2 regions of the Nocardiopsis sp. EMB25 genome follow, and region 2 is predicted to be linked to the other one. Evidence: riboswitches for the same ligand, from Rfam matches in the RefSeq annotation. Region 2 holds a riboswitch; the other holds the start of a gene.
What was found. Region 2 has a riboswitch for thiamine pyrophosphate ahead of thiO (glycine oxidase ThiO). Riboswitches for the same ligand answer to the same signal wherever they lie in the genome.
Positions count from the first base shown of each region.

Region 1: another riboswitch for thiamine pyrophosphate. It lies ahead of KIK06_RS28645 (ECF transporter S component); the one in region 2 lies ahead of thiO (glycine oxidase ThiO).

Region 1 covers NZ_JAMTDN010000001.1:6,432,506-6,437,843, forward strand. The annotation lists gene KIK06_RS28640 (transglycosylase domain-containing protein) at 1-1,999, shown strand, start outside; TPP riboswitch at 2,212-2,320, shown strand; gene KIK06_RS28645 (ECF transporter S component) at 2,426-3,037, shown strand; gene KIK06_RS28650 (ABC transporter ATP-binding protein) at 3,043-4,611, shown strand; gene KIK06_RS28655 (energy-coupling factor transporter transmembrane component T family protein) at 4,659-5,338, shown strand, end outside.
Region 2 covers NZ_JAMTDN010000001.1:2,965,563-2,970,900, reverse strand. The annotation lists gene pknB (Stk1 family PASTA domain-containing Ser/Thr kinase) at 1-607, opposite strand, end outside; gene KIK06_RS12760 (thiazole synthase) at 872-1,642, opposite strand; gene thiS (sulfur carrier protein ThiS) at 1,645-1,860, opposite strand; gene thiO (glycine oxidase ThiO) at 1,851-3,083, opposite strand; TPP riboswitch at 3,082-3,194, opposite strand; gene KIK06_RS12745 (Rv2175c family DNA-binding protein) at 3,298-3,675, shown strand; gene thiE (thiamine phosphate synthase) at 3,825-4,487, shown strand; gene KIK06_RS12735 (SDR family oxidoreductase) at 4,636-5,338, opposite strand, start outside.

The DNA.
Region 1 (5,338 bases), 3.5 Mb from region 2:
CCTGGAGCGGCGGCTGACCAAGGACGAGATCCTGGAGGGCTACCTCAACCTCGCCTACTTCGGCGCGGGCGCGCACGGGATCGAGATGGGCGCGCTGCGGTACTTCTCCGTGCCCGCCGCCGACCTCGACCCGGCGCAGGCCGCACTGCTGGTCGGGTTGGTGCGGGCACCCTCCTACTACGATCCGCTGACCAACCCCGAGGCCGCCCGGGGCCGGCGCGACCTCGTCCTGGGACGGATGGCGGCCGTGGGTTCGCTGAGCCGGGAGGAGGCCGACCGGTACGCGGCCGAGGACCTCGGACTGGACCCGACGCCGCGTGGCGGGAGCTGCTACCACAGCGAGTACCCGTTCTTCTGCGACTACGTCATGCGCTGGCTGCGGCGCACGGACGTCCTGGGCGACACCGAGGAGGAACGCCTGCGGGTGCTGCGTCAGGGCGGGCTGACCGTCCGGACCACTCTGGACGCGGACATGCAGGAGGCGGCGGGGGAGGCGGTCGTCCGGCACGTGCCGGACGACGGTTCGACGCGCTTCGCCGCCCAGGCGCTCGTCGAACCCGGCACCGGACGGGTGCGCGCGCTCGCCCAGAACCTGCGGTACGGCTTCGACGAGAACGATCCGGGGACGACCGCCATCAACCTCGCGGTCGACCGCCGCGACGGCGGGACCACCGGATACCAGGCGGGGTCGACGTTCAAGACGTTCACCCTCGCCGCCGCGCTCGACGCAGGGCTGGACTATGGGACCAGTTTTCGGTCGCCCGGAAATAAGACGATCACTGGCCTGAGGAACTGTGACGGCGGCCGGATGGAACCGTGGAGTGTGCGCAACGCGGGGGAGAGCAGCTCAGGCACGCACACCATGGTCACCGCGACCCGGGGGTCGGTGAACACCTACTTCGCGCAGCTCCAACGCCGGGTGGGTCTGTGCGAGACGGCGACGATGGCGGAGCGGGCGGGCGTCCACCGCGCCGACGGCCAGCCGCTCGGAGTGTGGAGCTCGTTCACCCTGGGGGACCAGGAGGTCTCCCCGCTGACCCTGGCCGCCGCCTACGCCACGTTCGCCGCCCGGGGCGTGCACTGCGTTCCGGTGCCGGTCGACACCGTGGTCATCGACCGGCCGGGTACGGGGGACGACGAGGAGATCCCGGTCGAGGCCGAGTGCGAGCGCGCGGTCGACCAGCGGGTGGCCGACGGGGTGAACCACCTCCTCCAGGAGCCGTTCAACGGGGGGACCGCGAGCGGTCTCGGTATCGGGCGCCCGGCGGCGGGCAAGACGGGGACGACCGACGAGGCCGCCTACGCGTGGTTCGCCGGGTACACGCCGAACCTGGCCGCGGCGGTGGCGGTCGGCGACGTGCGGGGCGGTGAGCGCCACCCGCTCCAGAACGTGACCATCGGGGGCCGGTACTACGGGATCGTCTACGGCGGGACCGTGCCCGGGCCGATCTGGCGGGACACGATGAGCGGGGCCACGGCGTCGCTCCCGGCGGAGGGGTTCGCGGGCCCGCCCGAGGCGTTCGGTGACCCGGACGCCGAGTCGTCCGACGACGGGGGCGACGGTGGTGCGGGGCCCGCCGAGGGGAGCGAGGTCGCCGACGATGGCAGGGCTCCCGGGGATGCTGATCTCCAGGGGAGCGCTGGTGGCGCTGAGCCCCAGGAGAGCGTTGGAAACGCTGAGCCCCCGGAAAGTGCTGGTGGTGCTGATCCCTCGGAGAGCGTTGGAAACGCTGACATCCCGGAGGGCACTGGTGGCGCTGAGTTCCAGGAGGGTGCTGGTGGTGCTGATCCCTCGGAGGGCACTGGGGAGGGCGAGGACGCCGAGGACAGCGGGGAAACGGGAGACGCCGGGGGAGCCGAGACGTCCGAGGACGGTCAGGGTGGCACCGGGGACGCCACCGAAGCGGGAGACGAGGACGCCCCGGAGGACGCCGGTGGTCTCGGTGGTGCCGGGGAAGCCGAGGGCGACACGGGGAGCGGGGGATCCGCGGGCGGTTGAGGCCTGGGACGGCTGTGAGGTCCGTGCCCGCGGTGTTCCCGGACACGTGGCGCACCGGGCGCGGCACGGGTGCCCGAGGACGCGGGAACGCGGTGGCGACCGGGGGTCGGGGCGTTCACCTGACGCGGCGGGTGCTCCCCGGTGCGGGAGGGCCGGCGGTACGCGCGGGGTGGTGCGTGTCACTACCAGGCAGTATGTGCCGCATAATGGTGCATAACCGACAGGGGAGCGCATGAGCGCTGAGAGTGCGGCACCGTCGCCGCAGACCCTTACACACCTGATCTGGGTAGTGCCAGCGAAGGAAGTCGTAGGAACCGTCACCGGTGGCGTGTCTCCCGCGCACCGGCTACGTCTGACGGTGCGCGCCGCACGACCACCGGGACGCTCTTGGCCGCATGCCCCTCGTCACCCGACGAAGGGACAGGAATGAGCACCGACACCGGCGCGACCGGGTACAAGGAGAACATCGTCGGCGGGATCCGCGGCTGGCGGACGGTCGACATCGTGGTCGCGGCCGTCATCGGCGTCGCGATCGGCGTCGTCTTCTGGCTGTGGAACATCGTGTGGACGGTCACGACCCCGCTGTTCGTGGGCTTCCCGCCCGGGCAGGCGGTCGTCTACGGCATGTGGCTGATCTCCGGCGTCCTGGGCGGCCTCATCATCCGCAGGCCCGGCGCCGCCCTCCTCACCTCGATCGCCGCGGCCTCCGTCTCGGCCGTGCTGGGCACCCAGTGGGGGATCATGGTCATCCTCGACGGCGCCCTCCAGGGCATCCTGCCCGAACTGGTCTTCCTGGCCTTCGGCTACCGCCGTTGGGGCATGGGCGTGGCCGTGCTCGCCGCCGCCGTCGCCGGGATCTCCCCCGCCATCCGCGACAACATCACCTACAACGTCGCCTGGCCGATCGAGTTCAAGCTCGCCTACGGCGCCATCGTCATCGTCAGCGCCGCCGTCATCGCCGGTGTCGGCGCCCGACTGATCACCACCGCGCTCGCCAGGACCGGCGCGCTGGCCCCCTTCCCGTCGGCCAAGGGCTGACCGGGATGGGTGAGCGCCTCCGCCCCGGCGGAGGGCCCGGCGCGCGCGTCGAGCTCTCCGGCTGGGGCTGGCAGCACTCCGGACGCGACACCCACGCCCTGCGCGGTGTCGACCTGACCATCGAACCCGGTGAACGCGTCCTCCTGCTCGGCGCCTCCGGCGCGGGCAAGTCGACCCTGCTGCACTCCCTCGCCGGGCTGACCGGACCCGACAGTGCCATCAGCGGCGACCAGGAGGGCGCCCTCCTGGTGGACGGTGAGCCCGCCGACCGGCGTCGCGGCCTGGTCGGACTGGTCAGCCAGGACCCCGAGACCCAGCTGGTGATGGCGCGGGCCGGGGACGACGTCGCCTTCGGCCTGGAGAACCTCGGCACGGAGCCCGGCCTGATCTGGCCGCGCGTCGACGGCGCCCTCGCCGAGGTCGGCTTCCCGTACGGGCGCCGCCACTCGACCGGCGCCCTGTCCGGAGGCGAGAAGCAGCGCCTGGTCATCGCCGGGGCCCTGGCCGTGCGCCCGCGTCTGCTGCTCCTGGACGAGCCCACCGCCAACCTCGACCCCGACGGCGCCGCACTGGTCCGCGGTGTCCTCCAGCGGCTCCTGGCCGAGACCGAGGCGACGCTCGTCCTGGTCGAGCACCGGGTGGCCGACGTCGTGGACCTGGTGGACCGGGTCGTCGTCCTGGAACCGGGCGGCGGGGTGATCGCGGACGGCGCGCCCGGAGCGGTCTTCGCCGAGCACGGCCGTTCCCTGGCCGCCCAGGGTGTGTGGATCCCCGGGCGCGAACCCGAACCGGACGTGTCCCCGGGGGCCGGGGGCTCCCCCCTCCTGGAGGCGGTCGGCGTCGCCGCGCGCACCCCCGTCGAGTTGGGGGCGCGGTCGGCGTCGCCGCGCACGGTGCTGTCGGGGGTCGATCTGCCCGTGGCGGCCGGGACCGCCACCGCGTTGACCGGGCCCAACGGGGCGGGCAAGTCGACTCTGCTGATGATGCTCGCGGGACTGGGCAGGCCGTACCGCGGCGAGGTGCTCCCGCGCGGGCCGTTGGCCGAGGCCGACCGGCGCCCGCTGCGGCGCTGGCCCGCCCGCCGCCTGGCCCGGCACGTGGGTACGGTCTTCCAGCACGCCGAGGACCAGTTCGTCACGCCCACGGTCCGCGAGGAGCTGCTGTTCGCTCCGCTGCGGGCGGGCATGGAGCGGGGCGCGGCCGACGCGTGGGTCGACGAGCTGCTGGAACGGCTGCGCCTGACCAGGCTCGCCGACGTGCACCCCTACACGCTCTCCGGAGGTGAGAAGCGCCGCCTGTCGGTGGCCACCGCGCTCAGTTCCGGGCCCGCGCACGCCCCGGACGTCCTGGCCCTGGACGAACCGACCTTCGGCCAGGACACCCGGACGTGGACGGAGCTGGTGGAGCTGTTGGGGGTCCTGCGAACCGAGGGGCGGGCCGTGGTCATGGCCACCCACGACGAACTGCTGCTGCGGCACCTGACCGACACGCGCGTGCGCGTGTCCGACGGAGGAGCGCGGGCCGAGTCCGGGTCACGGAGCGGCACCGACCGGGAGGAAGGGGGGAGCGCGTGAGCTCCGGACGGGAGGCGCGCCCCCCGGGCGACGGGGGCGGCGACGCGATGACCCTGGACGTGCCCGAAGGGGGCGGCGCCCGGTACTGGATGACGGGGCTCAACCCGGCGGCCAAACTCCTGGCCGCCCTGATCCTCGCTCTGGGGCTGGTGCCCGCGGTGGACGCGGTCACCGGAGGCGTGGTGCTGGCCGCCGTGCTGCTGTCGGTGCCCTTCAGCGGGATCGACCGCAGGACGCTCCTCGTCCTGGGCGGCCCCTTCCTCCTCATGGGCCTGTCCAGCGGGCTGGTCAACTACCTGTACGGCGAGCACGGACTGGAGGGGGCGGTGGGCGCCGCCGTCCGGCTGCTGGCGATCGCCCTGCCGGGGCTGCTGGCCGCCGTCAGCAGCGACCCCACCGAGATGTCGGACGGACTCGTCCAGAAGCTGCGCCTGCCGGAGCGGCCCGCGATGGGCGTGCTGGCGGCTCTGCGGCTCATCCCGCTGCTCGCCCACCAGTGGCGCACCATCACCCTCGCGCGGCGGGCGCGCGGGTTGGAGGCCGGGCGCAACCCGCTCCGGGTGGTCCCGCTGTTCTTCGGGCGGTTGTTCGCGCTGCTGGTGCGCTCGATCCGCACCGGGACGCTGCTGGCCACCGCCATGGACGCGCGTGCGTTCGGCACCGGTCCCCGTTCCTGGGCCCGGACCAGCCACTGGCGCCGCGCGGACACGGCGCTGCTGGTGGCCGC
Region 2 (5,338 bases):
AGACGTCGGTGCGCGCGTCGGCCACACCCTGCTCGATCTGTTCGGGAGCGAGGTAGGCGGCGGTACCCATGAGGGTGCCGGTACGCGTGAGGCCCTGGTTGGACTGCTCCACGGCCCGGGCCAGACCGAAGTCGGCCACCTTGACCATGCCCTCTTGGGTGATGAGGACGTTCTCCGGCTTGACGTCCCGGTGGATCATCCCCGCCTGGTGGGCGGCGCCCAGCGCGGCCAGCACGGAGGCCATCACGTGCAGGGCCTCGCGCGGCCTCAGCCGTCCGGCGGCCTTCAACCGGTCGCGCAGGGTCAGACCCGGCACGTACTCCATGGCCAGGAAGACGTGGCCCTGGTCCTCACCCTGGTCGAAGACCTGGACCACGTTGGGATGGGAGAGTTTGGCGACGGAGTGGGCCTCGTTGATGAAGCGCTGGACGAACGTGGGGTCCTGCGCGAGCGACGGGTGCATCACCTTCAGCGCCAGTCGCCGGTCGAGCCTCAGGTCGTGGGCGACGTAGACGGTCGCCATCCCGCCACCGGCGATCCTGGACTCGACGAAGTAGCGTCGGTCCAGCGTCGCGCCTACGAGGGGATCGGAAGTCGTCATGTCCACGGCGGAGTAGTGTCCTTGCTGCGGGGAGCGCGGGCGTTCGCGGCCGGTGGCGCGTACCCGACACCGGGTGTCGAACCGACACGATAGCGGAAGCTCGTGCCCGGACCGCCCCGCGGATCGCGGTGGCGCCGCCCCACACCGCCTGTGTGGGAGGCGTTCGCGCCTGGGTCGTCGTCAGTCGTGCGGTGCCGCTCCGGGCGCACCGCTCACCCCACCACCGTACGTGACGCCGCCGGGGGCTCCGGCGGCGCCTACCGCGCGTCGTCAGTCGATCGCCGGGGATGACGCCTGGGCGTGTCGGCGGACGGGGATCCGCCCCGCCAGACGCGCGCCGCGCCCCGCGCGTACGGCGTCGCGCATGGCCGCCGCCATCCGCACCGGGTCCTGGGCGCGTGTCACGGCCGTGGCGAGCAGGACGGCGTCGCAACCGAGCTCCATGGCCAGGGCGGCGTCGCTGGCGGTGCCGATCCCGGCATCCACGATCACCGGCACCCCGGCCTGTTCGACGATCAGCTCCAGGTTGTGCGGGTTGCGGATGCCCAAGCCGGAGCCGATCGGCGCGGCCAGCGGCATGACCGCCGCGCAGCCCAGCTGTTCGAGGCGGCGGGCCAGGACGGGGTCGTCGTTGGTGTACGGGAGCACGGTGAAGCCCTCGTCGACCAGTCGTTCCGCCGCGTCCAGCAGCTCCACGGGGTCGGGCAGGAGCGTGTGCTCGTCCGCGACGACCTCCAACTTCACCCAGTCGGTGCCCAGGGCCTCCCGGCCGAGCCTGGCGGTGCGCACCGCGTCGGCGGCGGTGAAGCAGCCCGCCGTGTTCGGCAGGGGCCGGATCTTGTTGCGGGTCAGGACGTCCCACACCGACCCCCGCGTGCCGGGAGCGACGCGGCGCATCGCCACGGTGGTCAGCTCGGTCCCCGAGGTGACGAGCGCCTCCTCCAGCACCTCCAGCGACGGGGCGCCCCCGGTGCCGGTGATGAGTCGGGACCCGAAGGAGGTGCCGGCGATCACCAGCGGGTCGTCGAGGATGTCGGTCATGGTCAGCCTCCCTGCACGGCGGTCAGGACGTCCACACGGTCTCCGGTGTCCAGGCGCGTGTCCGCCCAGGCGGTCCGTCGCACGACCTCGTCGTTGACGGCCACCGCGATGCCGCCGGGGACCTCGCCGTCCCCGGTCACGGTCAGGTCGCGCACGACGGCGCCGACGGTGGTGCCCTCGGTGACCTCGCGCCGGTCGCCGTTGATGATCAGTTCCACTGCTTCTCCCACGTGCTCGTGTGGTCGCCGCCCAGCCCGCGGTCGGCGGCGAAGGGGCGGGCGTACTCCGGCAGGGTGCCGCTGGTGAGGGCCTCGCCCATGGCCTCACCGGTGACCGGCGTCAACAGAACGCCGTGCCGGTGGTGCCCGCCCGCCAGATGCACCCCGGGAATCCGGGTGGGACCCAGGAGCGGTTCGTTGTCGGGTGAACCCGGGCGCAGGCCGACGCAGGTCTCGGTGATCTCCAGTTCGGTCACCCCCGGGACGAGTTCGCGCGCGTCGCGCAGGACCTGCCAGAGCCCTCCGGCGGTCAGCGCGGTGTCATACCCCAGCTCCTCCTGGGTGGCGCCGACGACGACCTCGCCGTCCTCCCGGGGCACGAAGTAGACGGGGAAGCCCCGGACCAGGCCACGGACCGTACGGGAGACGAGCGGCGGTTCACCGGCGGGCGGGCGCATCCGCAGCAACTGGCCCTTGACCGGGCGCAGGTGCGGCACCACCGGTTCGGGGAGCGCGATCCGCTCGTTCCAGCAGCCCGCGGCCAGGACCACCTGGTCGGTGGGCAGCACACCGCCTCCCGCCAGACGCACGCCCAGCCGGGCGCCGCCGGTGGCGCGGTCGACCCCCTCGACCCGGTCGGCCACCTCGACCACACCCGCCCGTTCACCCGCCACGGCCAGGGCGCGCAGCAGCAGACGGGGGTCCACCGAGTGGTCGTCGGGGGCGAGCAGGCCGCCCCGTACGGACGGGGCGAGCATGGGTTCCAGGCGTCGGCACTCGCGGCTGGTCAGCCGCTCACCGGTGGCGCCGATGCGCTTCTGCAGACCGTGGAGGTCGTCGAGGACGGCCAGGTCGTCCCGGTCGAAGGCGACCAGGAGCGTGCCGGTGGTGCGGTGGCCCACCGAAACGCCGCTGACCTCCTCCAGCTCGGCCACGAAGTCGGCGTACAGTCCCGCGGAGCGGACACCGAGCTCCACGAGCCGCTCCTCCCCGAACACCGCCTCGGTGGTGGGTGTGAGCATGCCCGCCGCGACCACGGAGGAGGCCCGGGCACGCCGCGGTTCGTCGACGGGGTCGGGTTCGACCAGGGTGACGGACAGCCCGCGTTGGGCGGCGCGCCAGGCGGTGACCCGCCCGATGAGGCCCCCGCCGACCACCACCACCCGGTCACCGACATTGGTAGGACGACTCGTCGCGGGGCGGGGTTCGTTCGAAATGCGCATGGCGCCGGGTTCCACTCCCTTCGCCGGTATGACCCGGATCAGGTTCGTGCGGTCGGAGGCCGGACCAGCCTCCCTCTCAGCCGGGTCCACCCGGCTCCCGCGGGACGTTCACTTCCGCGTTCATCCTAGATGACCCCGGTCCGGGAGGTGGTGACGGGGATCTCCCCGGAGGCTCGGGGCCCCGCCCCACGAGGGTGTCCGCCCCCCTTCGCCGATGTGGCAGATTGGTGGTGTGACACAACACGAACCCGACATCGACGCTCTGGTCGGCGAGTGGCTGACCCTCAGGGAGGCGGCGGCGCCGCTGGGCGTGAGCCCGAACCGGATCAAGCAGCTGATCCGGGAGAACCGCATGATGGGCGTGGTCCGCTCCGGCGAACTGTCCATCCCGGCCGCGTTCCTCGACGGTGACGACCTCGTCAAGGGGCTGCCGGGCACCCTGGTGCTGCTCAGCGACGCGGGCTTCTCCACCGAGGAGGCCCTGCGCTGGCTGTTCACGCCCGACGAGTCCCTGCCGGGGACCCCGATCCAGGCGATGCGCGAGAACCGGGGCACCGAGGTCCGCCGTCGGGCCCAGGGCTTGGCCTTCTGAGCCGCCCTTCCCCGGGCCCTCGCCTCGCTCCGGCCCGTCCGTCGGGCGAACGGCGACCCCGGCGGGCCACCGTGCCGCGGACGGACCCGGGGCACGCCGCCGTGGGTCTCCCCTTGGGTGACCCACGGCACAGGCCCTAGGGTGGCAACGTGAGGACCAGCCACGGAACCAGCCTGCGCAAGCACCTGGACGCATCCCTTCTGTACCTGTGCACCGACGCCCGGCGCGAGCGCGGTGATCTCGCCGAGTTCGCCGACGCCGCCCTCGCCGGGGGCGTGGACATCATCCAGCTCCGCGACAAGGACCTGGAGGCCCGCGAGGAGATCGCGGCCCTGGAGGTGCTGCGGGAGGCCTGCGAGCGGCACGGCGCCCTGCTCGCCGTCAACGACCGCGCCGACATCGCCCGCGCCGTACGCGCCGACATCCTGCACCTGGGCCAGCGTGACCTGCCCGTCCCCATGGCCCGGGACATCATCGGGGCGGACCCGATCATCGGCCGCTCCAACAACGACATCGAGGCCGCGTCCGCCTCCGCGGCCGAACTCGGTAGCGACTACTTCTGCGTCGGCCCGACCTGGGCCACCCCGACCAAGCCGGGACGGCCCGCCGCCGGACTGGAACTCGTCGAGCGGGTCGCGGCCCTGGACACCGACAAGCCGTGGTTCGCCATCGGCGGCATCGACCTGTCCAACATCGACCGTGTGCTGGAGGCCGGGGCCCGCCGGGTCGTGGTCGTCCGTGCGATCACGGAGGCGGAGGACCCCAGGGCGGCCGCCGCCGAGCTGCGTGCCCGGCTGGCCGCCCGCGCGTAGCGGTGTTCTCCCCGGGCCTTCGCCCCACTGCGGGGCGGGCACCCTCGGCGGGCGCCTACGGCGCGCTCCCGACCTCTGAGAACTCTGGCGGCGCCCGACCGAAACCCCCTGAGGCGACCGCCTCAGGGGACGCCACCCGCGGCGGCGGTCACACGGCCACGTGCGACAGCGCGCTCGGGTGGCGCCGCAAAAACCCCTCGATGGACTGGGCCGGGTGGCCGGTCAGCTTCGGCACGGTGGGTGCGACGACGTCCATCTCCCCGGTGGCGATCGCCGCGTACGACGACGCCCACCCCTCGACCGCCCACTCGGGTGCCCCGCCGGCGCGGCGTGACTCCAACGCCTCATCCCAGGTCTCCGGCACGTACCGGACGGTGCGTCCGGTGAGCGAGGACAGCTTGTCCACCGTGGCGCCCAGGGTCAGCGCCTCCGGTCCGGTCACGTCGTAGGTCGCGTTCGCCGACACCGCGACCACCGCCGGGTCGGTCAGTGCCGCGGTCGCCACGTCCGCCACGTCGTCGCGTGAAACCCAGGCGACGCGGCCGTCACCGGCGGGCCCGCGCACCACACCGTGCTCGTCCGCCCACCGCGGCAACAGGTCCAGGTACAGGCTGGGTCTCAGGAACGTGTGCGCCACGCCGGACAGCCGGATGTGCGCCTCGGTGAAGAAGTGGGTCCGCGCGAAGGTGAAGGTGGCCGCGGGCCCGGCGTTCAGGAAGGACAGGTAGACGATCCGCGACACCCCCGCCTTCACCGCCGCGTCCACCGCGCTCGTGTGCGCGTCGATCCGGTCCTCCGACTCGGTCGCCGACACGAGGAACAGTGTGTCCACCCCGCGGCAGGCCCGTTCG